4 regions of the Methylophilus luteus genome follow, and region 4 is predicted to be linked to each of the others. Evidence: predicted binding sites of a transcription regulator. Region 4 holds the regulator's gene; each other region holds the start of a gene.

What was found. Region 4 encodes sigma-54, which starts transcription at its own class of promoters, with help from an activator protein. Its sites were predicted from a motif close to TGGCACNNTTCCTGCT; they were not measured.
Region 1: ACFQ1Z_RS12365 (glycogen/starch/alpha-glucan phosphorylase) is a predicted target of sigma-54. The motif match lies at 5,926-5,941, and genes of this name have one in related genera.
Region 2: ACFQ1Z_RS13855 (transglutaminase family protein) is a predicted target of sigma-54. The motif match lies at 3,548-3,563, and genes of this name have one in related genera.
Region 3: ssuD (FMNH2-dependent alkanesulfonate monooxygenase) is a predicted target of sigma-54. The motif match lies at 3,558-3,573, and genes of this name have one in related genera.

Annotation. Positions count from the first base shown of each region.
Region 1 is NZ_JBHTKB010000002.1:607,602-615,576, forward strand. Features, by position in the region: gene ACFQ1Z_RS12340 (hypothetical protein) at 1-387, shown strand, start outside; gene ACFQ1Z_RS12345 (diguanylate cyclase) at 1,560-2,195, opposite strand; gene htpG (molecular chaperone HtpG) at 2,452-4,365, shown strand; gene ACFQ1Z_RS12355 (OmpP1/FadL family transporter) at 4,523-5,494, shown strand; gene ACFQ1Z_RS12360 (hypothetical protein) at 5,519-5,788, shown strand; gene ACFQ1Z_RS12365 (glycogen/starch/alpha-glucan phosphorylase) at 5,991-7,975, shown strand, end outside.
Region 2 is NZ_JBHTKB010000003.1:322,208-330,182, reverse strand. Features, by position in the region: gene ACFQ1Z_RS13860 (circularly permuted type 2 ATP-grasp protein) at 1-138, opposite strand, end outside; gene ACFQ1Z_RS13855 (transglutaminase family protein) at 222-3,509, opposite strand; gene ACFQ1Z_RS13850 (SPFH domain-containing protein) at 3,707-4,546, opposite strand; gene ACFQ1Z_RS13845 (NfeD family protein) at 4,621-5,094, opposite strand; gene ACFQ1Z_RS13840 (valine--tRNA ligase) at 5,236-7,975, shown strand, end outside.
Region 3 is NZ_JBHTKB010000001.1:1,278,417-1,286,391, reverse strand. Features, by position in the region: gene ACFQ1Z_RS05855 (DUF1330 domain-containing protein) at 1-199, shown strand, start outside; gene ribA (GTP cyclohydrolase II) at 303-935, opposite strand; gene ACFQ1Z_RS05845 (sigma-54 interaction domain-containing protein) at 922-2,034, opposite strand; gene ACFQ1Z_RS05840 (acyl-CoA dehydrogenase family protein) at 2,040-3,248, opposite strand; gene ssuD (FMNH2-dependent alkanesulfonate monooxygenase) at 3,620-4,753, shown strand; gene ACFQ1Z_RS05830 (acyl-CoA dehydrogenase family protein) at 4,762-5,979, shown strand; gene ACFQ1Z_RS05825 (amidohydrolase family protein) at 6,001-6,855, shown strand; gene ribB (3,4-dihydroxy-2-butanone-4-phosphate synthase) at 6,878-7,579, shown strand; gene ACFQ1Z_RS05815 (SfnB family sulfur acquisition oxidoreductase) at 7,702-7,975, opposite strand, start outside.
Region 4 is NZ_JBHTKB010000002.1:969-8,943, reverse strand. Features, by position in the region: gene ACFQ1Z_RS09530 (NAD(P)/FAD-dependent oxidoreductase) at 1-438, opposite strand, end outside; gene ACFQ1Z_RS09525 (cation:proton antiporter) at 588-2,564, opposite strand; gene ACFQ1Z_RS09520 (KpsF/GutQ family sugar-phosphate isomerase) at 2,786-3,787, shown strand; gene lptC (LPS export ABC transporter periplasmic protein LptC) at 3,808-4,470, shown strand; gene lptA (lipopolysaccharide transport periplasmic protein LptA) at 4,501-5,166, shown strand; gene lptB (LPS export ABC transporter ATP-binding protein) at 5,178-5,924, shown strand; gene ACFQ1Z_RS09500 (RNA polymerase factor sigma-54) at 5,931-7,481, shown strand.

The DNA of each region.
Region 1 (7,975 bases), 610 kb from region 4:
GGCTGGGGTTTGGCTGCCGGGCATGTCAAGCACACCGATATCCAGCCTGGCCCTAACCAGCTGGGCAATACCTATTTTTATGTGCCGGTGTCTTTCTCTTTGCGCGATGATGATGTGATCGTGCACCTGAATATGGGCATGTTGCGTGACAAACAGGCATCAGAACTCAAGGCCAGTATGGGGCTGGGCGCAGAATTCAAACTGGGCGGGCCGTTTAAAGGCATTGCCGAGGTGTTTGGCGATAATTCGCAAAACCCGTTTTATCAACTGGGGGTGCGCTACTCGCTGGTGCCGGAGGTGTTTCAGGTGGATGGGACGCTGGGGCAGCAGGTGAATGGGGATAGTGAGAGCAGGTGGTTGTCGATTGGGTTGAGATGGACACCGTAGGGGTTTGTTTTTGTGACTAGCCTTGTTTGATGGGGAAGTAGATCGTTTTAATCGGTATTTCTTTGGATGGTTCTGTGCTGATTGTTCGGTGCTCTTTTTTAGCCTTTTCTTTCGCCCCTCGGCGAGTGTCTTTTCTTTGCGTGCCCAAAGAAAAGGCACCAAAAGAAAGGGCACCCTAGCATCCGCTTGTTTCCTGCGTTGCTCATCAAAATAAGCGGTCGCGAAACTCGCCCTAGCGGCCTGCAAACTACGCAGGCCACCGCGGAGCTCAGACAGTCGCTCCCTTGTTTCTTATTTTGCCTGCGCTACTCGGCGCGTCAGATAGGGCACCCGGAAAGGCACCACACGGTTAGTGAGGTGGGTCTTTCTCACATCGTATCCCGCTCGACCTGCGAATAAAACAAATACACCGTTGCTAAGCTGACCGTAATTGGTATTTCTTTGGATGGTTCAGTGCGCTGATGCAGCCTTTTCTTTCGCCCCTCGGCGAGTGTCTTTTCTTTGCGTGCCCAAAGAAAAGGCACCAAAAGAAAGGGCACCCTAGCATCCGCTTGTTTCCTGCGTTGCTCGTCAAAATAAGCGGTCGCGAAACTCGCCCTGACAAGCCACACACTGCGTGGCTTGTTGCGGAACTCAGACAGTCGCTCCCTTCCTCCTTATTTTGACTCCGCTACTCGGCGCGTCAGATAGGGGACCCGGAAAGACACTACGCGGTGATTGACGTGAGTTTTTCTCGCATGGCATCCCGCTAGACAAGTGAATAAAACAAATACTTAGTCGCTAAGCGCCCTCTACTCATGACGTTTCACTAATGGCCCATCGTGGTGGTGTTGACTTTGGGCCCCTATCTGACGCGCCGAGTAGCGCAGTCAGCGTGGGAGAGGTCGGCCAGCGTTTGTTCGAGTTTGCGGGGTGTGCAAGCCGCTAGGGCGAGTTTCGTTGGACGCCCACGTTGACGAGCAACGCAGGAAACAAGCGGAAGCTAGGGTGCATTTCTTTTGGTTACGTTTTCTTTGGGCAAGCAAAGAAAAGTAACTCGCCTAGAGGCGAAAAGCAACGTCAAATTCATCCAAAGAAATACCAATTACAACTTTCAGCTAGTGCATCACTGGCTTAGCGACTACCACCAGTTTTGTTACGCAAAGAAATATAGCGCGTCAAATAGCAATCCCTTATTTCAACAAAATAATCCGATTCACCTGCCCCAGCCTAAACGCCGTTGTACTCATCTTCCCGCCTTTCAACGCCAGTGGCCTGATCGGACACGGCGGGATCCTCCGCCCATCCTCCAGCAAGGTATCATCCTCAGCAGTCGATTGCCAGACACCGCCATTCACCGGCCTGAACTGCCAGCGTATATAGCCGACTTTGGCACCCAGTTGCAACATCTCATCGCGGTCGGGTGCTTCACTGACTAATAGCTCGTTTTCCAGCTCTTCATCATATTTGCCAAACGCTTGTTTGCAGGCCAAAGCCTCTTGATCTGTTGCCCCGATATAAGTGCATGCCCGGTGTTCTTCGCGTTGCACATCCCAGGCGCCTAATTGCCAGGCGGCATCCAGTACGGCTTCTTCTACCATTTCCGGCTGACGCCAGCGGTCATTGATCTGCAAGGCTGAGCCTGGCACCGGTTGCAGTATTGGTTTTAGCATGGGTAATGCCGCCACGGGTTGCTTGCGAAAGCCATGCCAGTGCAGCATCAGTAGCAAGGGTGTGTCCGCGCGCGGCACCGCTGTCAGTGTCACTGCGGTCAGGGGCAGTTGCATGACTTGCATTTGCTCAATTAAAGTGTGAAAAATATTCATCATCCACTCCTCATTACTTAACAAAGCCTGTTCAGTAAATAGCTAGCAAGAAGTGTGCTGAGCGCCGCTTTTTTAATCGGCGAGCAGCGCGATGAAGCCGTGGCTTGATAGGCCAATGACGTGCGCAATGTTGTGTTTTAATCATGGGTTAGTTGCGTGATTAGCTGCAACTGTCATTCCCCCTCTTGAAATACGGTTTTGTTTTCCCCATCTATGCAGAAATTTTTGTGTTTAACACCCGTTATTTGGAGAAACCGTTATGACGACAGCGACAGCAGAATCGCCATCTAAACAAACCATGGGCTTTCAGGCCGAGGTTAAGCAATTACTACAGTTGATGATACATTCGCTGTATAGCAATAAAGAGATCGTGTTGCGTGAGTTGATCTCTAACGCGTCTGATGCGGCGGATAAATTGCGCTTTGAGGCTATCTCAAATGACAGCCTGTATGAGAATGACAGTGAGCTTCGCATCAGGATCTCGTTTGATAAACAGGCGCGCACAGTGACCATTTCTGACAATGGCATAGGCATGCGCCGCGAAGAAGTGATCAATAACATCGGTACCATTGCCAAATCTGGCACCAAAGAGTTCTTCCAGAACCTGACCGGTGACCAGGCCAAGGATGCCAACCTGATCGGCCAGTTCGGCGTCGGTTTCTATTCCAGCTTTATCATCGCCGACAAGGTCACGCTGATCACCCGACGTGCAGGTGAGAAAGAAGCGATCAAGTGGGAATCAGGCGGTGAAGGCGATTTCACCATAGAGACTACCGAAAAAGCGGAGCGCGGTACCGAGGTGATCCTGCATCTGCGCGAAGCTGAAGATGAGTTTCTGAATGACTGGAAACTGAAAACCATAGTCCGCAAATATTCTGACCATATCACCTTGCCTATCGTGATGAAAAAGTCTGAATGGAAAGATGGCGAGAATGGCGAGGGCGGCCAGATGGTGGCTACCGATGAAGACGAAACCATCAATACCGCTTCTGCCTTGTGGGCGCGCAGCAAGAGTGATATCAGTGAACAAGAGTACAACGAGTTTTACAAGCATGTGTCGCACGACCATGAGAACCCGCTGGCTTATACGCACAGCCGCGTAGAGGGCAAGCAGGAATATATCTCGCTGCTGTATGTGCCGAGCAGGGCGCCGTTCGATCTGTATGACAGAGAGCGTCGCCAGGGCATCAAGCTATACGTGAAGCGTGTATTTATTATGGAAGAAGCAGAAAAGCTGATGCCACAATATCTGCGTTTTGTGCGCGGGGTGATCGATTCTGCCGACTTGCCACTCAATGTGTCACGTGAGATCCTGCAGGACAGCCGCGATGTGGAAGCGATTAAAAACGGTTCTGTGAAAAAAGTACTCAGCTTGCTGGAAGACATCGCCGAAAACAAAGCGGAAGAATATAGCAAGTTCTGGAACGAGTTCGGCCGTGTGCTGAAAGAAGGCCCGGGTGAAGACTTCGCCAATAAAGACAAGATCGCCGGCTTGCTGCGCTTTGCTTCTACCCATGCCGATAACGATACGCAAAACGTGTCGCTCAAAGACTACATCGCCCGCTTTAAACCCGAGCAGGAAGTGATCTACTACATCACAGCCGATACTTTTGCCGCTGCCAAGAATTCACCACATCTGGAGATCTTCCGCAAAAAAGGCATAGAAGTATTGCTGCTGTCTGACAAGGTGGACGAATGGTTGCTGGGCAGCCTGACCGAGTTTGAAGGCAAGAAATTGCAATCCATCGCCAAAGGCGATCTGGATTTAGGCAAGCTGGAAGACGAAGCCGATAAAGAAGCGCAAAAGCAGGTGGAAGAAAACGCCAAGGGCCTGGTGGAGCGTCTCAAGACGGCATTGGGTGATGCCGTGAAAGAAGTGAAAGTGACGCACAGGTTGACCGATTCCCCGGCTTGCCTGGTGGCGGGCGAGCATGATCTTTCCGGTAATCTGGCACGTATCCTCAAGGCGGCAGGTCAGCAGGCACCTGAGAGCAAACCTATCCTGGAAGTGAACCCGGCGCACCGGCTGGTGGAAAAACTGCAGGCTGAAACCGATGATGCGAAATTCGCCGATTATGCGCATGTGCTGTTTGACCAGGCCTTGCTGGCAGAAGGCGGTCAGCTCGAAGACCCGGCCAGCTTTGTAAAACGTATCAACAGCCTGATCCTGTAAGTTCGATCAAATAAGCAGCCCTATCTGCTTTTGATATAAAGCCCGCGCAAGCGGGCTTTATATTTTTAACCGTTATATCAATATAATTCAAAATTCTTTTTAGGTATTAAGTAAGCTTGGTAGATTAAAGGCCTCAACAACGTTTAAGGGGTTGGATATGCGCACTACTGTAAAACTGTTGCCGTGGCTGTTATCTATAATGGCTGGGCAGGCCTGGGCAACCGATGGTTACTTTGCCCACGGCTACGGCGTCAAGGGCCTGGGCCTGGGCGGTGTCGGCATTGCTCTGCCGCAGGATGCACTGGCGGCGGCTACCAATCCGGCTGGTTTGGGCATCGTTGGCGACCGTATCGATTTTGGTGTGACCTGGTTCAAACCAGACCGCGATGTACGTCTCAGCAATACTGCCGGGGGCAGCGGGGCGCTGGATGGCCGTTATGATGGCAATGATAGCGAACACTTTTTTATCCCTGAGTTTGGCTACAACCGGGTGATCAATGAGCGCATCACCCTGGGCGTGAGCGTTTACGGCAATGGCGGCATGAACACCGATTACAAAGACGGTATCCCTTATTTCAACAACACTGGCAGCCGGGTCGGCATCGATTACCTGCAGGTGGTGGTAGCGCCGACCGCGACCTGGCGCGTGAATGAACAGCATGTGTTGGGCGTGTCACTGAATCTGGCCTACCAGCGTTTTGAGGCCAAGGGTTTGCAGAACTTTGATAATGCGCTCTCTACTACTTCTGTCGGCAATGTGACCAATAACGGGCACGACAACTCTTATGGCGCTGGCTTGCGTTTCGGCTGGGTTGGCCAGGTGAGTGATGCCGTGACTTTGGGTGCCACTTATCAAACTAAAACTTATGCCAGCAAGTTTGATAAATATAAAGGCCTGTTTGCAGAAGGTGGCGATATTGATATTCCTGCAAACTACGGTATCGGTATCGCGATTAAAACTTCTCCATCCTTAACGCTGGCTGCAGATGCACAACGCATCCTATATTCTGATGTGGATTCGATTGGTAATTTGTCAGTGAGCAATTTGTTTGCAGGTAATGCGCTTGGATCATCTAAAGGCCCAGGGTTTGGTTGGCGAGACGTGACAGTCTTCAAGGTCGGGGCATAATACGCTTACAGCGATACATTAACGTTGCGTGCTGGCTACAATCACAGCTCGCAGCCGGTGCGCAGCAGCGAAACCCTGCTTAATATTCTGGCGCCTGCTGTGGTGCAGGATCACCTTACATTAGGCGCAACCTATACTTTGCCGAACAAATCTGAGCTTTCATTCTTCTTCGCACATGCCTTTGAAAACAAAGTGCGCGGGAGTAACTCGATTCCCCCTCAATTTTTTGGAGGAGAAGCTGATTTACGGATGAACCAGAATTCCCTGGGTGTTGCTTACGGTTGGGCGTTATAGGCTAAATCCCTGATTTTCTATATGATTGCCTGAGTGCGTTTCCGCTTTCAGTCATTAAAATTACATTTATCGTAATTTATAATAAAGCCATGGCACCTTCGCCGTGGCTTTTTGTCATAAAGGGCAATAGCCGCGACAGGCTTGTTTTTTGCTTTTAAGTTAGACAATCACATCCGTTATTGATCATTCCAGGGGAAGATGCATGGCCACTAATGCCAAATCCACACGTAGCAAGACCAACAAAATCGAAACCATCCATAACGCTGAAGATTTTTTACTGACGCAGTTGCCGATACCGCAAGCTTTACGCAACCATCTGACATTCTCCCTGGGTAAATCCGACTCCTGGGCCACCACTCGCGACTGGTACCAGACCGCTGCCTTTACCGTGCGCGACCATTTGATGAGCCGCTGGGTGATCACGCGTGACGCCTATCGCGATGCCAATACCAAACGCGTCTATTATTTATCACTGGAATTTCTGATCGGCCGCATGCTTTCAAACGCGGCACTGAATTTGGGCGTTGCACCGGAACTAAGCGACGGCCTGCAGGAAATCGGCCAGCAGCTGGAAGGTGTGGCCGAGATGGAACCCGATGCTGCGCTGGGCAATGGCGGTTTGGGCAGGCTGGCTGCGTGTTTTGTGGATTCCATGGCCACCATGGATATTCCCGCGACCGGTTACGGCATACGCTATGACTATGGCATGTTCAGGCAAAGCATAGAAGGCGGCCAGCAGGTTGAAAACCCGGATAACTGGCTGCGCTACCAGAATATCTGGGAAGTGCAGCGCCCCGAGCATACCTGCGAAGTGAAGTTCTACGGCCGCGTTGTGCAAGTGCACACCGAACGTGGCACCGAGCGCCACTGGATAGACACCGAGAGCGTGGTCGCCATGCCTTATGATGTGCCGGTGCCTGGCTATGGCACGCAAACGGTGAATAACCTGCGCCTGTGGTCTGCCAAAGCTGCGAAAGAGTTTGATCTGGCATCTTTTAATCAGGGTAATTACGATAAGTCTGTCGAAGGTCGTCATGGGGCGGAGACTATCTCGCAAGTGCTGTATCCAAACGATGCTTCCGAATCTGGTAAGGAATTACGTTTAAAGCAGCAATACTTTTTTGTGTCAGCCTCTACGCAGGATATCCTGCACCGGTTTATCACCTACAATCCGGACTGGGATACCTTACCGCAGAAAATCGCCATCCAGCTAAACGATACCCATCCGGCGATCGCTGTGGCAGAAATGATGTATCAGCTGGTGGATCATTACCATCTTGCATGGGATAGGGCCTGGAAGCTGGTCACGCAAATATTTGCCTACACCAATCACACATTAATGCCCGAGGCCTTGGAAACCTGGTCGGTCGATCTGTTTTCATCGCTGTTGCCACGCCACCTGGAAATCATTTACGAGATCAACCACCGTTTCCTGCAGATGGTGAACCAGCATTTCCCTGGCGACAGCGGCTTGCTCAGCCGTGTCTCCATTATTGATGAGACGCACGGGCGCCGTGTGCGCATGGCTCACCTGGCCGTGGTCGGTAGCCATACCGTGAATGGTGTGGCCGCGCTGCATAGCGAGCTGTTACGCACCACATTGTTTGCTGATTTCAACAAGATTTATCCGGGCAAGTTCACCAATGTCACCAACGGCATCACACCGCGGCGCTGGCTCAATCAGGCCAACCCCTTGCTCACCGAGTTGTTAACCAAGCATATAGGGTCAGGCTTTCAGAAAGACCTTGGCCTGATCCAGAAGATAGAGCCACTGGCAGAGGATGCCGCCTTCAGGAAAGCCTTCAGGGAAGTGAAAGCCGCGAATAAACAGCGCCTGGCCTATAAAATCTTGCAGAAAACCGGCGTGGCGATCAATCCGCATGCGATATTTGATGTGCAGATCAAACGTATCCATGAATATAAGCGTCAGTTATTGAATGTGCTGCATGTCATCACCTTATATAACCGTATCCGCAGTGGCCAGGCAAAAAACCAGACGCCGCGCGTGGTGATCTTTGCCGGTAAGGCCGCACCAGGCTACTGGCTGGCCAAACAGATCATACGTTTGATCAATGATGTCGCCACCCTGATCAACAACGACCCGGTAGTGGGTGACCAGCTGAAAGTGGTTTTCTATCCTAACTATGAAGTGAGCGCCGCCGAGATACTGTTCCCGGGGGCTGATCT
Region 2 (7,975 bases), on a different contig from region 4:
CCGCTGGCGCATCGCGCTAGGCGCTTCTGACTCCAGCTGCGCCACCAGCGCCTGCCAGTGCGGACGCAACTGACCATTGCTATCCAGCAACTCGTTGTAGCGGTCAGAAAAATACAGCTGGTTAAGCACTGTTTGCATGCGGGTGATCTATATAAAAAATCCGTTTATAAAGTGTGAGACTCAATTGCTAATGATAGAGGGCATTGTCGCATACTAGGTTCCTAACTGGCCTGCCAGCGCAGGTCCAGCGTAAACGGAAAGCGCGGGTTAGCTGCTTCCTTGACCACTTCTATCTTGCCAGGCGTATGCCCGTGCGCCCAGAAGCGCGCAAAACGCCGTGCCTCGGCTTCATTGGCATTGACCGGGAAACTATCGTAATTGCGCCCGCCGGGGTGCGCGACATGATAGGTGCAGCCACCGAGCGACTGCTGGTTCCAGGTGTCGACCAGGTCGAACACCAGCGGCGCCTGCACCTCTATGGTGGGGTGCAAGGCAGACCAGGGGTGCCAGGCGCGGAAGCGAACCCCGGCGACATATTCGCCTGCCACGCCGGTGGCTTGCAGCGGCAAGGGGCGGCCATTGCAGGTGACCGCATACCGGCCCTCTGTCAGGCCGCGCACGCGTAACTGCATACGCTCGACCGAAGAATCCACATAGCGCGCCGTGCCCCCGGCAGAGACTTCTTCACCTAATACGTTCCACGGTTCTATCGCTTGCCGCAACTCCATTTCAATGCCGTGATAAGCCACCGTGCCATAGCGCGGAAAGCGGAACTCGATAAACGGCTCGAACCAGTGCTGCTCGAAGGCATAACCGGCGGCACGCAGGTCATTCACCACATCGCCCATATCCTGCGCGATAAATTGCGGGAGCATCCAGCGGTCATGTAACTCTGTGCCCCAATGCACCAGCTTGCCGCTGTAAGGCTGCTTCCAGAAACGTGCCACCAGCGCACGCAGCAGCAGGCTTTGCAACAGGCTCATCCTGGCATGGGGCGGCATTTCAAACGCGCGGAACTCTACCAGCCCCAGCCGCCCGGTCGGGCCATCGGGTGAATACAGTTTATCAATGGAGAACTCGGCGCGGTGGGTATTGCCGGTCAGATCGACCAGCAGGTGCCGCAACAACCTGTCCACCAGCCAGGGCTGCTTGCTTTCCTTGCCCGGCGTCAGCACTTTCTCCATTTGCTGAAAGGCGATCGCCAGTTCATACAGGTTATCGTCGCGCGCCTCATCCACGCGCGGGGCCTGGCTGGTAGGGCCGATAAAAGTGCCGGAGAACAAATAGGACAGCGCCGGATGATGCTGCCAGTAGGTGATCAGGCTGCGCAGCACATCGGGACGGCGTAACAGCGGGCTGTCGGCTGCGGTCTCGCCACCCAGGGTGACATGATTGCCGCCGCCGGTGCCGGTGTGGCGACCATCCAGCATGAATTTCTCGGTGCCCAGCCGGCATAGCCGTGCCTGTTCATACAACATGCTGACATTGCTCACCAGCTCCTGCCAGCTGCGCGAAGGATGGATATTCACTTCTATCACACCCGGGTCCGGCGTCACACTCAGCAGCCTGAGCCGGCTATCGCGTGGCGGCGTGTAGCCTTCCAGCCACAATTTGAGTTTCAGGTCGCTGGCGGTCTGCTCCAGGGCATTCAACAGATCCAGGTAGTCATCCAGGCGGGTGACCGGCGGCATAAACACATATAACCTGCCCTTGCGCACCTGCACACACAAGGCGGTGTGTATCACATCCCGCGCCGAGGGCTGTGCCGTCTGATGTTTGAGACGCACGACAGGCGCGGCGCTTTCGCCCAGGGCAGCAGTTGGCGCAAACGGGTCCAGCGCAAATTCGGGTTCTATATCGGCAGGCAGTTGCCACGGCAGCGATGCCAGCGGCAGGCGCAGGCCCATGGGTGAATCCCCCGCCAGCAGGTAGAGGCGCTCGCGGCGTAACGGCCATTTACTGGTCAGCCAGGCGCCGGCCTTGCGCTTTTCGTCCGGCTTGAGCGGCATGATAAAACCGACCACTGTACCCAGGCCCTGGTTCAACGCTTGTGCCAGGCGCTTGCGCTCGGCGCTGTCAGTCAGATCCACCTTTAGCGGGTCTAGGTTGTCGGGTAACTGCTGCTCTTGCAGGGTGAGCGCCAGCGCATCTTCATACGCCGGGATCACACAGGCTTGCGGAAAACCCAGCATATCCGCCAGGTGGTGGGTAAATGCGTGTGCCTGCACCAGCGTGTAGCCATCATCTACACCTTCAGCAGAAAACAGGCTGGCATCGTGCCAGACCGGTTTGCCATCCGGGCGCCAGTAGATATTAATAGCCCAGCGTGGCAAGGCCTCGCCGGGATACCACTTGCCCTGGCCGTAATGCAAAAAGCCGTTCGTGGCCAGCTGCGATTTCAAGCGCAATGCCAGCTTGCCGGCCAGCTCACGTTTATGCTCGCCCAGCGCCAGCGTGTTCCACTGCGCGCCATCCATATCATCAATAGAAACAAAGGTGGGCTCACCACCATGCGTCAGCCGCACATCCATCGCCAGCAGATGCTCGTCGACCTCGTCACCGAGTTTGAGTATGGCCTGCCAGTCTGGCTCGCTATAAGGCTTGGTCACGCGCGGGTCTTCATGGATGCGCGTCACTGTCATTTCATGCTTGAAAGTGACCTCAGCCACATCGGTGTAGCCCACCACCGGCGCGGCGGATGACGGCAGCGCAGTACAGGCCAGCGGGATATGGCCCTCGCCCGCCATCAGGCCTGAAGTCGGGTCCAGCCCTACCCAGCCCGCCCCCGGTATAAAGACCTCAGTCCAGGCATGCAGATCGGTGAAATCCTTATCCGTGCCGCTAGGGCCATCCAGCGCGGCGACATCGGCTTTCAGCTGTATCAGGTAGCCGGACACAAAGCGTGCCGCCAGACCCAGATGGCGCATGATCTGCACCAGCAACCAGGCCGTATCACGGCAGGAGCCTGTCAGCTTTTGCAGTGTCTCTTCCGGCGTTTGTATACCGGGCTCCAGGCGTACCGTGTAGCCTATGCCGTTTTGCAGGCACTGGTTCACATCCATCAGAAAATCAACGACGCCCATGCCCGGCCGAATCACCTGGCTGCGTATCTTTTCTATCCAGTTTTGCAGTAACAGACCAGGCGCATCCGGCTGCAAGTAGGCAGTCAGTTCAAATGCCTGCTGCTCGGTGTAATTGAATGGATATTGCTCGGCATATTTCTCGACAAAAAAATCAAACGGATTGATGACAGTCATATCCGCCACCAAATCGACCGTAAAATCGAGTTCACGCACCATTTCGGGGAATACACAGCGCGCGATATAGTTACCGTAAGGGTCTTGCTGCCAGTTGATAAAGTGTTGCTCTGGTGTCACCGTCAGTGAATAGGCCAGTACTGGCGTGCGCGCATGCGCGGCTGGTTTCAGGCGGACTTCGTGAGGAGAAAGATTGACCAGGCGGTCAAAGGTATAACTGGTGCGGTGATGTAGCGCCACGCGAATTGCCACTGCGACCCCTCTAGTAATGATTGTTTTAAGCAGTGAGATGCAGGAAATATGCCAGTTGTGGCTGGCGATGCGACAACCGTCAGCAGTGGGCGGTGGCAATAGAAATAAAAAACGCGGCAAACTGATTAAAATTTGCCGCGCACTCGCTCAGACTAACTACTAAACAGGTGACTGCTTAGTTTGTGGTTAGTTGCTGGTTATTTGCTGCCGATAAGGTTTTTCACCGCGCTGACCACATCACCAGGCAGCACCACGATCTTGCTGTTGTTAGAACCACTGATTTTTTGCAGGGCCTGAATATAGCGGTCGCCCAGCAAAAAGGTCGCTGAAGTATTGTTTTCTTTGACCACTTCCGAAATCATTTTGATCGATTCTGCTGAGGCATTGGCTGCCACCATCTGCGCTTCTGCATCTTTACGCGCTGCTTCCAGGCGTGCTTCTGCATTCAGGATCAGCGATTGCTTCTCGCCTTCGGCACGGGTGACCACTGCCACACGCTCACGCTCGGCACTGGCCTGCTGTTCCATGGCGTGCTGCATATTGGCTGAAGGCTTGATATCCTGTATCTCTACACTCTTCACCGTCAGGCCCCAATCGAGGGCTTCGTCGGCAATGGCGATCTTCAGTTCAGTCTTGATGCGGTCGCGCGAGGTGAGGGCATGATTCAGATCCATGCCGCCTATGATAGAGCGCAGATTGGTCTGCACCATATTACGCATCGCTTCCCTGAAGTTTTCAATGCCATACACCGCACGTTCGATATTGGAAACCTTGATAAAAGCCACCGCATTAGCGAGGATCACCGCATTATCGCGGGTGATCACTTCCTGTTCGGGGATATCCAGGATAATGTCCTTGGTAGTGACTTTGTAGCTGATCCTGCTCAATACCGGATTGATCACATGTAAACCGGGGCTGATGATGCCGGCAAATTTACCCAGGCGCTCAACCACCCACTCCTCACCTTGCGGCACGATACGAACACCTTTGACGATGGCAATAATGACCAGTATCAATACGATGATGCTGATTTCCATGTGTACTCCTTCAATTAACAATGTTTGCGCTGCATATGACTAGGCAGCTCGTGAAAAAACTTGTGGCGCGCAAGTTAAAGCGGTGCCACGCGTACGCTGTTGCCTTCAACCGCCACTATCCTGGCGGCTTGATCGACCGCGATCTCAACATCGGCCACGGCTGACCATTCCTTGCTGCCCATCACGCCCTGGCTGAAACGGATAAGCCCGGGCTGCGCAGGACTGACGGCCTGCACTATAGTGCCCTGGCGGCCTATCTCTTCACCCTGCGCCTGCCCTACGCGTGGCGTTGGCTGCGTTTTTTCGCGCTTGCGCCAGATGGCGACTGCCAGCACCGAAAAGATCGCATAAATAAAAATCTGCCACGCCGGACTGAATGCAGGTAACAACCAGGCCAGCAAGGCCATTGCCAGCGCAGCCATGCCTGGCCACAACAGGTACATAGTGCCGGATAACATCTCCAGGCACAGTAAAATCAGGCCCAGGCCACACCAGATCCACATCATCTCCATGTCAAATACCCCCACTACATGCACCCAGGTTAACAATACAGTGTTGCATATTAGCATTGTCTGCCAGTTGCAGATATGACAGCCGCCAACTGCTTTACATAGTTTGAGCGATAGAATCTGCGGCAAAGGCCGGCACAGACAACAAAGCGCACACCGGCCTATGGTAAAATCAGGCGCATGACTACCCCAACACAAAACTCCAATCCTACACGCGAACTCGCCAAATCCTTTGACCCAAAAACCATAGAAAGCCAATGGTATGCCTTCTGGGAAAGCAAAGGCTTTTATGCCGCAGGCATGAACCCAGAAGTCAAAGACAACTTCTGCATATTGCTGCCACCGCCTAACGTCACCGGCACGCTGCACATGGGCCATGGTTTCAACCAGACCATCATGGATGCACTGACCCGTTATCACCGTATGCGTGGCGACAACACCCTGTGGCAACCAGGGACAGACCACGCTGGTATCGCCACCCAGATAGTGGTGGAGCGCCAGCTGGATGCACAGGGCGTCAGCCGCCATGACCTGGGGCGCGAAAAATTCCTGGAAAAAGTCTGGGAGTGGAAAGAATATTCCGGCGGCACCATCACCAAGCAGATGCGCCGTCTGGGCACTTCGCCAGACTGGAGCCGCGAGCGTTTCACCATGGACGCCGGACTCAATAAAGTGGTGACCGAAACCTTTGTGCGCCTGTTTAACGAAGGCCTGATCTACCGCGGCAAGCGCCTGGTCAACTGGGATGTGAAGCTGGGTACGGCGGTGTCTGACCTGGAAGTGGTGCAGGAAGAAGAAGACGGCTCCATGTGGCATATCAATTATCCGCTGGCGGATGGCTCCGGCCAGCTGACTGTCGCAACCACGCGTCCGGAAACGATGCTGGGTGACGTGGCGGTGATGGTGCACCCCGAAGATGAGCGTTATGCACACCTGATAGGCAAAACCGTGGCCTTGCCGCTGTGTGACCGTGAGATCCCGGTGATCGCCGATGACTATGTGGATAAAGAATTCGGTACCGGGGTAGTGAAAGTGACGCCGGCGCATGACTTTAACGACAATATGGTCGGCCAGCGCCAGGGCCTGGACAAGATAGTCATCCTCAACCTGCAAGGTTTTGTGCCGGCAGCGGCTGAAGTGTATGCCGCCGATGGCAGCAGCAAAGCTGCGATCAGCCTGCCTGCCAACCTGGCAGGCCTGGAGCGCTTTGCTGCCCGCAAACAGGTGGTGGCTGACCTTGAAGCTGCTGGCTTGCTGGTCAAAGTTGAAAAACACAAATTGAAAGTACCGCGTGGTGACCGCACCAACGTGGTGATAGAACCCATGCTGACCGACCAGTGGTTTGTGGCGATGAGCAAGCCTGGTGCAGATGGCAAGAGCATCACTGAAAAAGCACTGCAAGTGGTGGCCGATGGCGAGATCAAGTTTTACCCGGAAAACTGGGTGAACACTTATAACCAGTGGCTGAACAATATCCAGGACTGGTGTATCTCGCGCCAGTTATGGTGGGGTCACCAGATCCCGGCCTGGTATGGCGATGACGGCAAAGTCTATGTCGCCCATGATGAAGCGGAAGCCAGGTCACAGGCAGCAAAAGCCGGTTACAGCGGCGCACTGACCCGCGACAATGATGTGCTGGATACCTGGTATTCATCTGCCCTGTGGCCATTCTCTACCCTGGACTGGACCGGCGATGAGGCTATCGATGCACAGAATCAGGCTTTGCAGCAGTTTTTGCCATCTTCAGTGCTGGTGACCGGTTTTGATATTATTTTCTTCTGGGTGGCGCGCATGGTGATGATGACCAAACACATCACCGGCAAGATCCCGTTCAAGCATGTTTATGTACACGGCCTGATCCGCGATGCCGAAGGCCAGAAGATGTCCAAGTCCAAGGGCAATGTGCTGGACCCTATAGACCTGATAGACGGCATAGACCTGGAAACGCTGGTAAGCAAACGCACCACCGGCCTGATGAACCCCAAAGATGCGGAAAAGATAGAGAAACGCACGCGCAAGGAGTTCCCCGAGGGCATTGCCGCCTATGGCACCGATGCACTCCGCTTTACCTTTGCCAGCCTGGCTTCACCAGGACGCGATATCAAATTCGACCTGCAACGCTGCGAAGGTTATCGCAATTTCTGCAACAAGCTGTGGAACGCGACGCGCTTTGTGCTGATGAATACCGAAGGCCAGGACAATGGTTTTGGCGTGGAAAGTTGTGACGATGGCGGCCGCAAATTCAGCCAGGCCGACCGCTGGATAGTCAGCCTGTTACAGCGCACCGAAAGTGAAGTGGAGCGCGCGTTCAACGATTACCGCTTTGACCTGGCGGCCAAGGCGATCTACGAATTTGTCTGGGACCAGTATTGCGACTGGTACCTGGAAATCGCCAAGGTGCAGATCCAGGGTGGCAGCGAAGCCGAGCAGCGCGCTACCCGCCGCACCCTGCTGCGCGTGCTGGAAACCATTTTGCGCCTGGCCCACCCTATCATCCCGTTTGTGACTGAGGAGATCTGGCAGACGATCGCGCCGATGACAGAATTGAAAGACAAGTCACGCGGTACGCAAAGCATCATGTTGCAGGCTTACCCTAAAGCTGATCTGGATAAAATCGATGAAGCAGCCGAAGCCTGGGTGGCAACACTGAAAACGGCGGTGGAAGCCTGCCGTAGCCTGCGTGGCGAGATGAGTATTTCGCCGGCGGCCAAAGTGCCGTTGATCGCGGCCGGTGATGCCGCGCAACTGGCGGCATTCGCGCCTTACCTCAAGTCGCTGGCCAAGCTTGAAGATGTCGCCATTGTCGCTGAATTACCAGAGGCAGATGCGCCGGTCATGCTGGCCGCTGATTTCCGCCTGATGCTGAAAGTAGAGATCGATGTGGCCGCCGAGAAGGAGCGTCTGGGCAAAGAGATCACAA
Region 3 (7,975 bases), on a different contig from region 4:
TGATGTGCTGGAGGGTAAACCACTGCAAAACACCTTGATCGCTTTGATTCAGTTTCCTAACAAAGAAGCAGCATTAGCGTTTGCCAATGATCCGGAATATGCGCCTTACTCCAAAGCCAGGCAAGATGGCACCGAAAGCCGTTTCCAGCTCATAGATGATACTGATGTTGCCGGCACCATCCCTTATCTGGCTAAATAAGGTATCAGTTTGATCTGAGCGCTTATATAGTTCGCAAAAAAACGCCGCAATTTGCGGCGTTTTTTATTGTGCTGCGCTGGCCTTTGCCGGTAGATAGGCTTTGCTAGCAGAGTGAGAGTGCATGCCCTAATTTCAACTTCTTGGTTTGCAGATAGGCCTGATTGAACGCATTAGGCGATGTTTGTATAGGCAGTATGCTATCTATCACGACCTTGCTGCTTAACAGCGCAGATACCTTATCCGGGTTGTTGGTTAATAGCCGGATAGACACTACTTTGAGTTGTTTTAATATCTCCGCGGCGGCATGGTATTGCCTGCTATCGACTGGCAGATTCAATGCTATATTTGCTTCGACCGTGTCCAGACCTTGGTCTTGCAAGCCATAGGCCAGTATTTTGCTGGTGATCCCTATGCCTCTGCCTTCATGGCCGCGCAAGTAGATGATCACGCCTTGTTGCGCTGCATGAATAAGCGATTGTGCAGCTGCAAGCTGCTCCCCACAATCGCAGCGCTGCGAAGAGAAGATGTCACCAGTCAGGCACTCCGAGTGCACTCTGGTCAATACGTTGCTGCTGTTTGTTATCTCTCCCAGCACTAACGCGATATGTTCGACCCCGGCCTGATGATCCTGAAAAACGTGCAATACATATTCACCATAGCGGGTGGGTAATCTTGAAGTGGCGGTTAAGCTGATACTGGCCGGGGCGCTGGCTGGTTTCAGGTCATCTAAGCGCATTGATCGCTCCCATCTTGATCAGTTTTGCCCGCACTACATTTCTGCTGACCCCCAGTAGTTTTGCAGTCTGTACCTGATTCTGATGGCAATGGTCATAGGCCGCTTTGACGAAAGCATCTTCAAAATAGGTATAGAGGTCGTCTTTGCCAGATTCAAACAACTGGTCAAATGCTTCTTTGAGTACATCAGTCTCGGCATGGTGTTGCAACTGCTGTTCCGATTTTTGCCTGTGCAGTTGTATGGATGACAAATGCAGGTCATCACTACGCACCAGATTGTTTCTGCAGATCAGTAGCGAATGATGGATCACATTTTCCAGTTCACGGATATTGCCTGGCCAGGTGTGCTGCAATAACTTCTGCTTTGCCGAGTCATCCAGCCTGATCTCTGCATAGCCCAGGCGGCGCGTATACTCACCGACAAAGTACTCGGCCAGCGGCAGGATATCGCCAGGGCGATTTCTCAGCGTCGGTAATTCCAGGTGCGCGACCCTGAGCCTGTAGAACAGGTCTTCGCGGAAGTTACCTGCCTGTACCGCCTCTTCCAGCCTGACGTTGGTCGCTGCGACTAGGCGCACATCGATAGGGGTCGCCTTGCGTGAACCCAGCCTGACGACTTCACGCTCCTGCAACACACGCAGCAGTTTGACTTGTATGCTGAGCGGCAGATCGCCGATCTCGTCTAAAAACAGCGTGCCGCCATTCGCTGCTTCAAACCAGCCGGCTTTGGCGACAAAAGCGCCAGTAAAAGCCCCTTTTTCATGCCCGAATAATTCGCTCTCCACCAGGGTGTCTGAGAAAGCCCCGCAGTTGACCGCCACGAATGGCTTGCCCTTGCGGTTGCTTAACTCATGCACATGGCGCGCGATCAGTTCTTTGCCGGTACCGGTTTCGCCTATGATCAGCACGTTAGCATCGCTGGGTGCAATCTGATTGATACGGCTGAGCAGGGCGATAGACTTGGGGTCTTCGAACACCTGCGCCGTTGCCCGTATCGATGTGGTCAAGGCACGCGAATTCGGCAGCGTCAGCAGCTTTTTGTCACTCTCGCGGTATTGCACATCATGAGACTGTTCCAGATTATCAATAAATTTTTCCATAATATTCATGAGTAAAAAGTAGGTTTAGGGAAGCTGCCATTCAGCGCCCATTCTCCCAGCTCCTTGATTTTGTAATCTAATGGATCATGCAGGGTGTGCGTTCTCAGGTTACGCCAATGTCTATCCAGGCGCAGGCCGGCATGGGTGGCTCTAGAGCCTGCCACTTCAAACATGCGGCTGGTGATGTCCAGCCCGGTGCGTGTGGCCAGCACTTTTGCCGTGCTGATACTGGTGGCCAGCAGGCCCCGTTCTTCTTCGGTCAGAGCCAGACCTTTTGCCCAGGCGGTATCCAGCTTTTCTGCTGCCAGGTCGCTCAATGCGCGCGTTGCCTCCAGGCCCACCCAGAACTCGCCATAATGGCCGAGGATGTAAGGGTCCTGGCTGGTCAGGGCCACATTTGAATTCTTCCAAGGCCTGGCTTCATGCAGGGTGTAGTTTTGTGCATCGTTAAAGGCACCTTCCGCTATGCCTAGATAGATATTGGTCAGTATCAGCTGGGCGATCAATGGCCGCAGGCATGCAAAGGGATTACTCAATGGGCCTGGCTCAGTGAGCAGCTCATTGTCTTCTACCCGCACTTTTTCAAAATTGACTGTACCGCTGTCAGTTTGACGCTGACCGATATTGTCCCAGTCATCCATGATGCTGATGCCGGTACGTAGCGTAGGGATAGCCGCGATCACCAGCTCGCCATCAGTCTTGCGATTCGCTGATGCGATTAGCATCTCTGAATCGAGTGCGCCCGAGCAAAAACTTTTTTTCCCGGAAAACTCGTGCCAGTGAGCATAGCTTTTAGAAATGGTGCGCTCGTCTAACGGGTTCAGGGCATTGCCCCAGAACCAGTTGAGTTGCGCGGTCTGCTCATACCAGCGCTGCCATTGGTCCGGCCTGGAGAATAAACGCACAGTCGCCAGCATCAAATGCTGGAAACCATACACGTGTGCGATAGAGCTATCCACTTTTGCGAACTCACGCACCACGGCCAGGGTTTCCTGCCAGCTGGAGCCATGGCCGCCATACTCGCTGGGGATGATCAGTGACAGTAAACCGCTGTTGCGTATGGCATCACGCTCCACTTTAGGTGTGCCGCCGCGATGATCCCTCTCTACCGCGGTCAGGGCAAAAGAATCAGCCAGTTGTCTGGCCACCTCTAGCGCACCTAGGCCTTCATTAAGGTGCACCGGCGGAATGAATGAAAAATGATTTATATTCAAAAGTTATATCCAGCTTGTTACATATGCTGATGATTCAGCATGTTTTGTGCCAACTCTGAAAATGCCTATCAGTTACCTGGCGCACACGCAGTAATTCATGTTTAGTTGAATAAAATCAGTGGCTTGAGTAAGTGTTTGCCTAATGCTTGCGTATGTTTTCAGATTGCCAGGCTTAGGCAAGCTGCATGGCCATGCTGGTTTATCAGCAACAATGCTGCTGATACAGCAGCAGGGGGTGTGATTATGCTGATTAAACAGCAACTCTGCTTAGAGCAGTTGTAAGTCTATGAATTTGTTTAATTTTATTTATGGCATGGTCTTTGCACTAGGGCTACTTATGTATGCAGCATGAATAAAAGGAAACTCATATCATGGAAATATTCTGGTTTTTGCCTACCCACGGTGACCAGCGCTACCTGGGCACCACGCAAGGTGCCAGGCCGGCAACACTCTCTTATCTCAAACAGATCGCCCAGGCCGCAGACCGCCTGGGTTATGGCGGCGTACTTGTACCTTCTGGCAGATCGTGCGAAGACGCCTGGGTCATTTCATCGGCATTGATCAACGAAACCAGGCAGCTCAAGTTCCTGGTGGCTACCCGCCCTGGCTTTATCTCGCCGGTGGTGTCAGCCAGAATGGCATCCACGCTGGACCGCATCTCTGGTGGCCGTTTGCTGATCAACGTCGTGGCTGGCGGCGACCCTGCCGAGCAGCAGGCTGAAGGCAGTTTTTTAACCCATGATGACCGTTATGCCGAAGCCGAGGAATTTTTATCCATCTGGCGTTCGGTGTTATCTGAAGCTGTGGTGGACTTTGAAGGTGAGCATCTGCAGGTGAAAGGCGCCAGCCTGCCTACCGGTAGCCTGCAAAAACCTTATCCGCCCCTGTTTATAGGCGGTGCTTCAGACGCTGCCATCGCGCTTAGCAGCAAACATATTGATGTGCATCTGACCTGGGGTGAGCCACCGGCTGCCGTCGCTGAAAAGGTCAGAGTGATCAGAGAGGCTGCAGCAAAACAAGGGCGCAGCATACGCTTCGGCATCCGGCTGCATGTCATCGTGCGTGAAACAAGCGAGCAGGCCTGGCAGGCTGCTGAAGAACTGATCTCGCATGTCACCGATGAAACCATCGCCGCGGCGCAGGCTGCGGTCGCCAATTTTGATTCGGTGGCACAAAAACGCATGACAGAATTGCACCACGGCAGGCGCGATAAGCTGGAAGTCGCCCCCAACCTTTGGGCCGGCGTCGGCCTGGTACGTGGCGGGGCAGGCACTGCGCTGGTGGGCGACCCGCAGCAAGTCGCTGACCGGATCAAGGAGTACCAGGCGCTGGGCATAGATTATTTTATCTTCTCGGGCTACCCGCATCTGGAGGAATCTTATCGCGTTGCTGAATTGTTGTTTCCGCTGCTGCCGCTGGCCAGAAAAAATGATGATGAAGTCAGTATCAACACCAATATGACAGGCCCATTTGGTGCAGCCAAACCTGTCAAACATGCCGCTTAGGGGAGCGTATGAAACTCGCAGTTGATTCACAATCCAAACATGCTCATATACACGGCGTTGATTTCAGTGGCACTCCGCAACAATTGGCTGATCAGTTATCCGCCTACCTGGCCAAGTCAGCGGTAGAGCGCGACATTGCCGGTGGCACTCCCTACGAGCAGCGGCAGGCAGTGCGCGATAGCGGATTATTAAAATTATTGATCCCCGAGGCCTATGGCGGCTTGGGCGGCAGCTGGCCCGAGATCTACGCCATCATCCGGCAGATCGCGCGTGTCGATAGCTCGATCGCACAAGTGTTCGCATTCCAGTTCCTGATGCTCACCTCTATCAGATTGTACGCATCTGAAGCGCAATGGCAGCATTACTACCGCTTGACCGCCAGCCACAATCTCTGGTGGGGTAATGCACTGAATCCGCTGGATAACCGCACCATCGCCCGCAAAGTAGCCGGTGGCTACCAGTTCACCGGCCAGAAAAGTTTTTGCTCCGGCTCTATGGATTCGGACTATATGATCGTCTCCGCCATTGAAGAAAGTACAGGCAAGTTCCTGGTCGCTGCGGTGCCGACTGACAGGAGCGGCATACGCCTGAATGGCGACTGGGACAATATGGGCCAGCGCCAGACTGACAGCGGTAGCGCCGAGTTTGACAGATTGCTGGTCAATGATAACGAGCTATTGCTAGACCCCGGTCCACTCAGCTCTTTATTCGCCAGTCTGCGTTCGCTGGTGGCCCAGCTGATATTCACTAACATCTATATCGGCCTGGCTGAAGGGGCGCTGCAGGATGGTGTCAAATATAGCACTAGCAACAGTCGTGTCTGGTCCGGCTCACTCGCGCAGACCATACACGAGGACCCTTTCACCCTGCTGCACTACGGCGAGTTCTGGTCTGGCCTGCATGCCTCAGCCATACTCGCCGACCACGCAGCTGGTCTGCTGGATAAAGCGTGGCTGCAAGACCTGGCATTAGACGAGAAAGCCCGAGGCGAACTGGCGCTAGCGGTGTTTTCTGCCAAAGTGCAGGCGACCAGATCAGGCCTGGATGTGACCTCCAGAATCTTTGAGGTAGCCGGGGCCAGGGCGACCACAGCCAAGTTACGCATGGATAGATATTGGCGCAATCTGCGGGTTTACACCCTGCATGACCCCGTGGATTACAAACTCAGAGACCTGGGTGACTGGGCATTGAACGGCAAATACCCCACACCCAGCTTTTACGCTTAACCCCTGAATAGAATCGGTCTTATGAAACAAAAAATCATTGATATGCGCAACCGTCCTGCCTTCTTGCATGACTTTTTTGGCGCCACACCGGCTACCGCTGCCTACGATACTGCCAAATGGCTGAATCAAAGGGTGGGCTCACTGGAGCCGGAACATTTCAAACGCTCTTATACGCTGCAAGGTTACCTGCAGGAGATAGACCAGGCCGGCATAGATTACGCCGTGGTGGTGGGCAGGGAGACGCCTGATCTGACCATCGCCGATGCTGAGGTCGCTCAACTGGTGCAGCAAAGCCCTAAGCTGATCGGGCTAGGCTCGGTGGATATAGTGGCGCGCGGTGTTGAAAGTGCGCTGGCTGCGATAGAGCATGCCATACATCAGCATGGCTTCAGGGCGATCAATATTGAGCCGGGCTTTGCCAAGCCGGCCCGCTACGTCGATGACCCCATCTTTGACCCGGTGTATCAGGCCTGCCAGCAGCACCAGGTGCCCGTATGCGTGATGTCGGGGCCAACCACACCGGACCTGGATTATGCACACCCTAATGCGGTCGCACGCCTGGCCAGAAAGTATCCGGACCTGAACATCATTTGCTTTCATGGCTACTATCCTTATGTGAACGAGATCGTTGGTGCGGCATTCCGTTATCCCAACTTATATCTGGTGCCAGACATGTATATCTTCCAGCCTGGTGCCGAGCTCTACGTGCAGGCTGCAAACAAGTTTTTAGGTGACCAGCTGTTGTTCGGTACTTCTTACCCGTTCAGGCCCATGCAGCAGACCATCGCTGATTTCATGCAGCTGGGTTTCAAAGATGCAGTGCTGGAGAAAGTGTTTTATCAGAATGCCGCCAGCTTGTTAAAGCTAGGCAATTAAGTTGTGAGAAATAGGACAGGGTATGCAAGATAATAACGAGGGTTTTGATGCGGTCAGTGACGCCATTGCTGCGATCGCCAATGGCGAATTCGTGATCGTTGTTGACGATACCGATAGAGAGAACGAAGGCGATCTGATCATCGCCGCTGAAAAGATCAGCACCGAGCAAATGGCTTTTCTGGTGAAACACAGCAGCGGCTTAGTCTGCGTCGCCATGGGTGAACAGCGGCTGCAAGCGTTGCAACTGCCGCAGATGGTGGCTCACAACGCAGACCCATACAGAACTGCTTTTACCGTGAGCGTTGATTATAAATATGGCACCAGCAGTGGTATCTCTGCGGCTGACAGAGCCTTAACATTAAGAGCACTGGCTGACCCGCATAGCCAGGCGCGAGAGTTTCACCGGCCTGGCCATATCTTTCCGCTGCGAGCGCGTGCCGGCGGTGTGCTCGCACGGCCCGGGCATACTGAAGCCGCTTTTGACCTGGCCAGACTGGCCGGGTTAAGCCCGGTGGGCGTACTGTGCGAAATAGTCAATGAAGATGGCAGCATGGCCAGAAGGCCAGAGCTGCTGTTATTCGCCAGAAAGCATGGGCTGAAAATCATCACGATTGCTGCAATGATCGCTTACCGTGAACAGCATCTGCCAATAGCCCTAACAGAAAAACCGGCAGCAACCAGCCGGCAGAATAGATTGCTGGATTCTGCGCTAAGCTATATCTAAGTGCACATTTGGCCGCTGCCAGTGTGTGGCAATGAACAAGATCCAGTTGAACAAAATCCAGATGAATAAAAAGCCCTCAAACGAGGGCTTTTTATTGTCTGGCGGACTAGTATGGTCCAGCGTCAGATCCAGGGGTGACGCGGTGGCTTGATCTTGTTCAGGCTGTAATTGCCCACCGCATGATATTTCCAGCGCACCGGGTCATGCAGGGTGTGGGTACGGGCGTTACGCCAGTGCCTGTCCAGGTTGAATTCACCCAGGGTAGAACGGGTGCCGGCTAACTCAAACAGCTTGCTGCCTGCCAGTAAAGCGGTTTCAGTGCTTAACACTTTGGCTTCTGCCACTGCGATCGAGGCTTCGGCTACCGTATCCTCATTCGGGTTACGTTGTGCTTCA
Region 4 (7,975 bases):
GGCTTTCAGGGCCTGCAACAGGCGCGGATTGCGGATCTGCACCACTTCGGGGATAAACAGGTTTTCGCCTTGCGCTTCTGCTGCCAGGCCGAATCTGCTACACCATGCCAGTGCCTGTGCGCGCTCAAAGGGTGGCTGTATCAGCATGCCACTCTGTATACATTCGGGGTCTATGCCGGTTTCTGCCAACAGCTCGGCGCTGAGCGCCGGATAAGCCCGGGCGCCGGCCAGCGCTAGCTCGTTGACCACATCCTGGTAGAACCACGGCAACAGCGGAAAAGCGATGCCTGCCCCGGCCCAGGAAGCCTCACCCGAGGTTTGGGCAGCAATGATATTGCGTTCGACCACCGTGACCTCATGACCTTGCTTGCGCAACTGCATGGCGGTCAGACAACCGACGATGCCGCCGCCGACGACTAATACCGAAGTGTTTGCCATAAAGATTTTTTCAGGAAAAAAACGCGTGTATTTTACAAGTGGGTTGAACCAGCACTGAATTTAAACCAGCACTGAATTTAAACCAGCGGCAGACCAAACCGGCTGCCAACTTTACCCTGTTAGCAGCTGGTTTGAAATCAGAGTGGGGATCAAGGTTTGCGGCCAGAAATCAAATAGACTTCCATGGCGATCAGGGCGGCATTGCTGCCCAGCAGCACCAGCACATCACCTTCAACCAGAACGATATCGCCTCTGGGCACTATGGGTTCTGGCATATTCGGCCGGCGCAGTTGTTTGACCTCGACCGCAAAATCTTCAAACGGGATATGGTCCAACCGCAGGCCATGCGCATAAAAGTTCTTATACATTTCCACTGAATGCAATTGCGGCAATGAAGCGGTAGAAGCATCTGCGTCGCTGACGCCGCGGAAATAACCCTTGAACATTTTGTAGCGCTCTTCGCGGAACAGGCGGATACGCTTGACCACGCGGTTCAACGGCACGCCCAGGGTGACCAGTGCGTGTGAAGCCAGCATCAGGCTACCTTCCAGTATCTCTGGCACGACTTCGTGCGCACCGGCGGCGCGCAACTCATCCATCTCGCTGTCATCATGGGTGCGCACGATCACCGGCAGGTTGGGATGCCGTTCTTTGATCACATCCAGTACTTTCATGGTGCCACGCGTTTCGGCATAGCTGATGATGACGGCTTTGGCACGCGCCAGTCCGGCGGCTTCCATCACCGAGCGCCTGCTGGCGTCACCATAAATCACATTCTCACCCGCTGAGGCTGCTTCCTGCACGCGGCTGGCATCCATATCAAGCGCGACATAGGGGATATTCTCTTCACGCAGGAAACGGCCCAGGTACTGGCCGCTACGGCCATAACCGCAAATAATGACGTGGTCCTTCAGCTCCTGGCTGTGCTCCTGTATGGTGTCTACGCCTTTAATGCTATTGCGGGTATAGCTTTTCACCAGGTAACGTGCGATGCGGCCATTGTATTGAATGATAAACGGCGCCACCAGCATGGAAAGCACGGCGACCGACAACACCAGTTGCAAGGCATCGCCATCGATCAAACGCGTCTGCAAGCCCAGGGCCAGCACCACAAAAGTGAACTCGCCGGCCTGGCCGAGGATGATGCCGGTACGCACACCCACACCCATCTCAAAACCGTAAAACTTGGTCAGCGCCGCGATCAGCCCCATTTTGAACAGCAGGTATAAGGCCAGCAACAGCACCACCAGCATTGCATTATCCAGGATCACCCTGACATCGAGCAGCATGCCGACACTGATAAAGAACAGGCCGAGCAGGATATCGCGGAAAGGCGCGATATCTGATTCCACCTGGTAGCGGTATTTGGTCTCAGAGATCAGCATGCCGGCGACAAACGCACCCAGCGCATAGGACAAACCGGCAAAATTGGTGGCTGCAGACATCAGCAAGGTCACCATCAGCACGTTTAATACAAACAGTTCACGCGAGCGTTGTTTGGCAACCAACTCAAACCAGAAGTTGAGGATGTTTTTGCCAAACTTGAATAACAGGAATAACAGCACTGACGATTTCAGCAGGGTCAGACCCAGCACATCCAGCCAGTTATTGCTGTGCGCACCCAGAGTCTGGATCAGCACCAGGATAGGGATGACCGCCAGGTCCTGGAACAGCAGCACACCTATGCTCAGGCGGCCGTGGCGGGAGTTAAGGTCCACGCGTTCCATCAGTATCTTGGAAACAATAGCAGTTGACGACATGGTCAGCGCAGCGCCGATAATAAAGGCGGTGGTCAGGCTCAGGCCGGCCATTTTTCCTAGCACCAGGCTGACCAGCAGCGTCAGGATCACTTGCCCGCCGCCTAAGCCGAACAGGGTCTTGCGCATGGCGTAAAGCTTGGGCAGGCTGAATTCCAGGCCTATGCTAAACATCAGGAACACAATGCCGAACTCGGCCACCTGGCGACCGGTTTCTTCATCCTGTATCAGGCCCAATGCGTGCGGGCCCAAGACTATGCCTATCATGAAATAAGCCAGAATGGCAGGCATGCCCAATATGCGGAATAAACCGACGGCGAATACCGAACTGGTGAGCAACAAGAGTAAATGGATTAGGGAGTCAAACATGCAAAAATTCTAAAGCAATTAATTAAGACCACGCTGCGCTACCGGTAGTGATTACAGCTCGCGTGGTCTGATGATCTTATGATGAAACAGAATTGTTTCAGCCTGATTATGCTGCCACAAATCTTTGTTTAATGCAAAAAATGTGCCTGATATTAAAAAATCATTAAAAAAGCTGCGTTTTGCTTTCTTGCCGGGGCGGTCACTTGCTATACTTAGCGACCATGAGTATAGCAAAATCAGGTGTCAAACTTGCTGAAAGTTCTGACATCGTGGAAAAAGCGCGCAATGTGTTATTGCACGAAGCAGACGAGATCCGCCAGCTGGCCGGACGCCTGGGTGCTGCGTTTGAAGCTGCTGTGCATATGATCGTTGCCTGCCGTGGCCGCGTAGTGGTGACTGGCGTGGGCAAATCCGGCCATATCGGCGGCAAGATCGCCGCCACCTTTGCCAGCACCGGCACCCCGGCTTTTTTTATGCATGCCGCTGAAGCCAGCCACGGTGACCTCGGCATGATCACGGCTGAAGATGTGGTGATCGCGCTTTCTAACTCCGGCGAGAGCGATGAGATCATTAACATATTGCCTTCGATACGCCGTCTGGGTGCGCGAATTTTAAGCATCACCGGCAGCACAGATTCGACTTTATCGCGTGAATCGCAAGTGCATTTGAGTGCAGCAGTCAGCCATGAAGCCTGTCCGCTGGGCCTGGCCCCTACCGCCAGCACCACTGCTGCATTAGCTCTGGGTGACGCACTGGCCTTATGCGTGCTGGAACTGCGTGAATTCACCGCAGAAGACTTTGCCCACTCCCACCCCGGCGGCAGCCTGGGGCGGCGCTTACTGGTCAGGGTCAAAGATGTGATGCGTAGCGGCGATGCAATCCCCAGCGTGAAAGAAAACGCCACGCTGCAGCAAGCCATACAAGAGATCTCCAGCAAGGGCATGGGTTTTACTGCCATTGTCGATGCAGAACAGCAGCCGGTGGGCGTGTTTACTGACGGTGATATACGCCGTTTGTTCGTGCAAGGCCTGACCGATCATCAGGCGCCTATCACCAGCGTCATGAGCCGGCAACCCAAGTTGCTGGGTACGCAGCAGATGGCTGTTGAAGCGATCAGCCTGATGGAACAACACCGCATCAACGGTTTTCTGGTGGTGAACGAGCAGCGGCAATTGGCAGGGGCATTCAATATGCATGACTTGCTGAAAGCGAAAGTGGTTTAGGCTAGCCGGGGTCTGTATCTATGCTTAAATATCCGATTCTGCTACCGATCAGCCTGATGGTGTTTCTGGCTTTGCTGACCTTCTGGATCAACCAGACGGTGCAGGAGGAAGCCTCGCGCATGACTGGCGTCAGCCGGCATGCGCCAGATTACATGCTTTATAATTTTGTCAGCACGCGTACCGACGCCAGTGGCCGTATCAAATATGTACTGGCCGCCTCGCAAATGCGCCATTATCCTGACAGCGATTACACTGAACTGGACCGGCCGCGCTTCACCCAGTTTGGCGAGAACATGCCTTACACCCAGATTTATGGCCAGCGCGGCAAAATATCCGGCAATGGTAAACTGGTGGAGTTTGTAAAGCAGGTGAAAGTAGTGCGCCAGGCCACCGCCGAAAAAGGCGAAATGCAACTAAAGACAGAACAGTTGTTTGTTGAACCGGACACGGATATCGCTTACACCGATCTGCCAGTGACTATACTGCAGCAGCCGGGTAGCGTGGTCACAGGCACTGGCATGCGCTTTGATAAAAAATCCGAAACCATGCAATTATTCAACCGGGTGCATGTACATTATGAACGCGCGCCGGTGGCAGTGAATGCAGCGCCTGCCGCCCAGGCTGGCAAACCGAAAAAACCGGCCCGCAGCAGCAAAAAAACCAGGCCTGACACAGGTCAATAATCAAGGATAGATGATTCCTGGAGAGATGAGTTGAAAACGCACAAGCAATTATTTTATGTGACCTGCCTGCTACTGGCTACGCTGTTGCAGTGGTCAAACACCGTCAGGGCCGAAGAGTCTGACCGTGAACAACCGATAGAGCTCGAAGCCGACACCGTGAGCGTCAACGATGCGAAAAAGATCAGCACCTACACCGGCAACGTCATCCTTAACCAGGGCACGCTGCAAATCAAGGCTGACAAAATGATAGTGCGCGAAGACCAGGACGGTTTTCAGCATAGCACCTGCATAGGCAGCCCGGCTACGCCGACCACTTTCAAGCAAAAGCGCACCGGCAAGAACGAGTGGATGCAAGGCAGTGGCCAGCGCATTGAATACAACGGCCGCATGGATAAAGTGCAACTGTATACCAATGCCTGGGTCAAACGTGGCGAAGACATAGTCACCGGTGATTACATCAGCTATGACGCCAATGCGGAATATGCCGAAGTGATAGGTGGCACCAAAGCCAACCCTAACGGCACTGCCAACAGCCGGGTCAAGGCGATCATTCAGCCCAAGAGTAAAACCACGCCACCGGTCATAGATAACAAGGCCAATGCACAGCAAGGGTTGCGCATGAACCGCTCGTTACAGATCAGGCCTGAACCGGCAGCCAGCGGCACCAGCAACGAAACCAAGAAAGAACCTCAGTAAAGACTGGCAATATGCAAACCACTGCTTCACCAGACAATAGCCATTTAAGCGTCAGCCATTTAAAAAAAGCTTACCAGGGTCGCACCGTGGTCAGAAACACGACGCTGGAACTACATAGCGGCGAAGTCATAGGCTTGCTGGGCCCGAACGGGGCAGGCAAAACCACCAGCTTTTACATGATAGTCGGCCTGGTCGCCCTAGACGACGGCCATATCACCCTGAACGGCACCGACGTCAGCCACGCCCCCATGCATGAACGGGCGCGCATGGGCCTGGCCTACCTGCCGCAAGAAGCCTCTATTTTCCGCAAGATGACGGTGACCGATAACATACTGTCTATCCTGGAAACCCGCCCTTATACCGCAGAAGAGCGTGAAGCCAAACTGGAGTCATTGCTGGACCAGTTGCATATCCAGCACATACGCAACAGCCAGGCGGTCAGCTTGTCCGGCGGTGAACGTCGCCGGGTAGAGATCGCCCGTTGCCTGGCCACCGACCCGAAATTTATTTTGCTGGATGAACCGTTCGCCGGCATAGACCCGATCGCGGTGATAGAGATCCAGAAAATCATCCGTTACCTGAGCAGCCAGAATATCGGCATCCTGATCACAGACCACAACGTGCGTGAAACGCTGGATATCTGTGACCGCGCCTATATCGTCAACGAAGGCGCAGTGTTTGCGGCCGGCACCCCCGATGAGATCATTCAGAATGAGGGTGTGCGTGAAGTCTATCTGGGCAAAAATTTTAGGCTGTAAGTCCTTATGAAGCAAAACCTGCAATTACGCATGTCGCAAAACCTGGCACTGACGCCGCAGCTGCAGCAGTCTATCCGCCTGTTGCAACTGTCGACGCTGGAACTGAGCCAGGAGCTGGAAGCCATCTTGCAGGAGAACCCTTTGCTCGAGATGGCCGACAATAATGAAGAAGGCGAGTTTGAAGACAACACGCCAGACGCCCCGTTAGCGGCACAGGCAGAAGTCGAAGACGCCAGCTCATTTGATGTCGCCACCCAACAGGATATCCCCTCGCCGGCCGACACCTTGCGCGAAGAGTTGCGCGATGACCTCAGCGGCAATGAAGGCGAACTGCCCAACCTGAATGAAGAATTCACGCCGCCGGAGTTTGAAGACGATTACGGCGAGTTTGGCAGCACCAGCAACTGGGATGAGGCAGGCCGCAACAATACCGACGATGAAGACGGCGATTTTTCACGCCAGGACGCCAGCAGCATCAGCCTGCGTGAGCACCTGATAGACCAGATACAGCTGGCGCACCTGTCGCACCGCGACATGAGCCTGGTCAAACTGCTGCTGGACAGCATCAATGACGACGGCTACCTGGAGCAAGACTTGCAGGAAGTGGTAGACAACCTGCCGCTGGAACTAGAAGTCGACCTGCTGGAACTGGAAACAGCGCTCAAGCTGATCCAGAACCTGGACCCCATAGGCATAGGTGCGCGTGACCTGCGCGAATGCCTGTTGCTGCAACTGCAGGCCCTGCCGGCCAGCACGCCCTACCTGAAAATTGCGATCGCGCTGGTGAAAGACCATCTGGCGTTGCTGGCCAATAAAGATTTTATCAAGCTGCGCAAACAGCTCAGTTGCGATGAAGCCTCACTCAAAGGCGCGCAGCAACTGATACGCCAGCAAAACCCGCGGCCGGGCAGCGAGTTCTCCAACTTTAGCCATGACCATTTTATCCAGCACGATGTGGTGGTGAAAAAGATCAAAGGTATCTGGGTAGCAACCCTCAACGACGGCGTGATCCCCAAACTGCGCATCAACCAGATGTATGCCGACATCCTCAAACGTAACCGTGAAAGCTCGGGCCAGTACCTGCAAAGCCAGATGCAGGAAGCCAAATGGATGATCAAGAATATCCAGCAACGCTTCTCGACCATATTGCGCGTATCACAAGCCATTGTAGACCGGCAGCGTAACTTCTTTGAGCACGGCGATATCGCCATGCGACCGTTGGTGCTGCGTGAGATCGCCGAAGAGTTAGACCTGCATGAAAGTACTGTTTCGCGCGTCACCACCCACAAGTACATGCTCACTCCACGCGGAGTTTATGAGCTTAAATACTTCTTTGGCAGCTCAGTCGCTACCGATGCTGGCGGTTCCTGCTCGGCAACCGCCATACGCGCACTGATCAAGCAAATGGTGGCAGAAGAGAACGAGAAAAAACCGCTTTCTGACAACCAGATCACCGATACCCTGGCGCAACAGGGCATAGTGGTGGCACGGCGTACCATTGCCAAATACCGTGAGTCATTGAGCATACCGCCAGCTAATCTGCGCAAATCGCTTTAATTTCCCAGCATCACGCCACTGCATAGCCGGTGTTATCCTCGGCATTGAGGAGTGCGCAACTTGGCTAGCGCAACCTGTGCGGACCGTGCAGCGCGAGTGATGCACTTACTGGAGTTGTAGTTAGGTATTTCTTTGGGTGGTTTAGTGATCTGATTCACCATTTTCTTTCGCCTCTAGGCGAGTTACTTTTCTTTGCTTGCACAAAGAAAACGTAACCAAAAGAAATGCACCCTAGCATCCGCTTGTTTCCTGCGTTGCTCACCTCAGGACTTTCGTCCGTTGCTTTGCCGGACTTAGGCATAAGCGGTCGCGAAACTCGCCCTGACAAGCCACACACACTGTGGCTTGTTGCGGAGCTCAGACAGTCGCTCCCTTCCTCCTTATTTTGATTCCGCTACTCGGCGCGTCAGATAGGGGCCCGGAAAAACACACGCCCTTAGTGAAGCTGGGGTTTTTCATATTTATTCCCGCGCAACCATTGCCATAGAATCGGT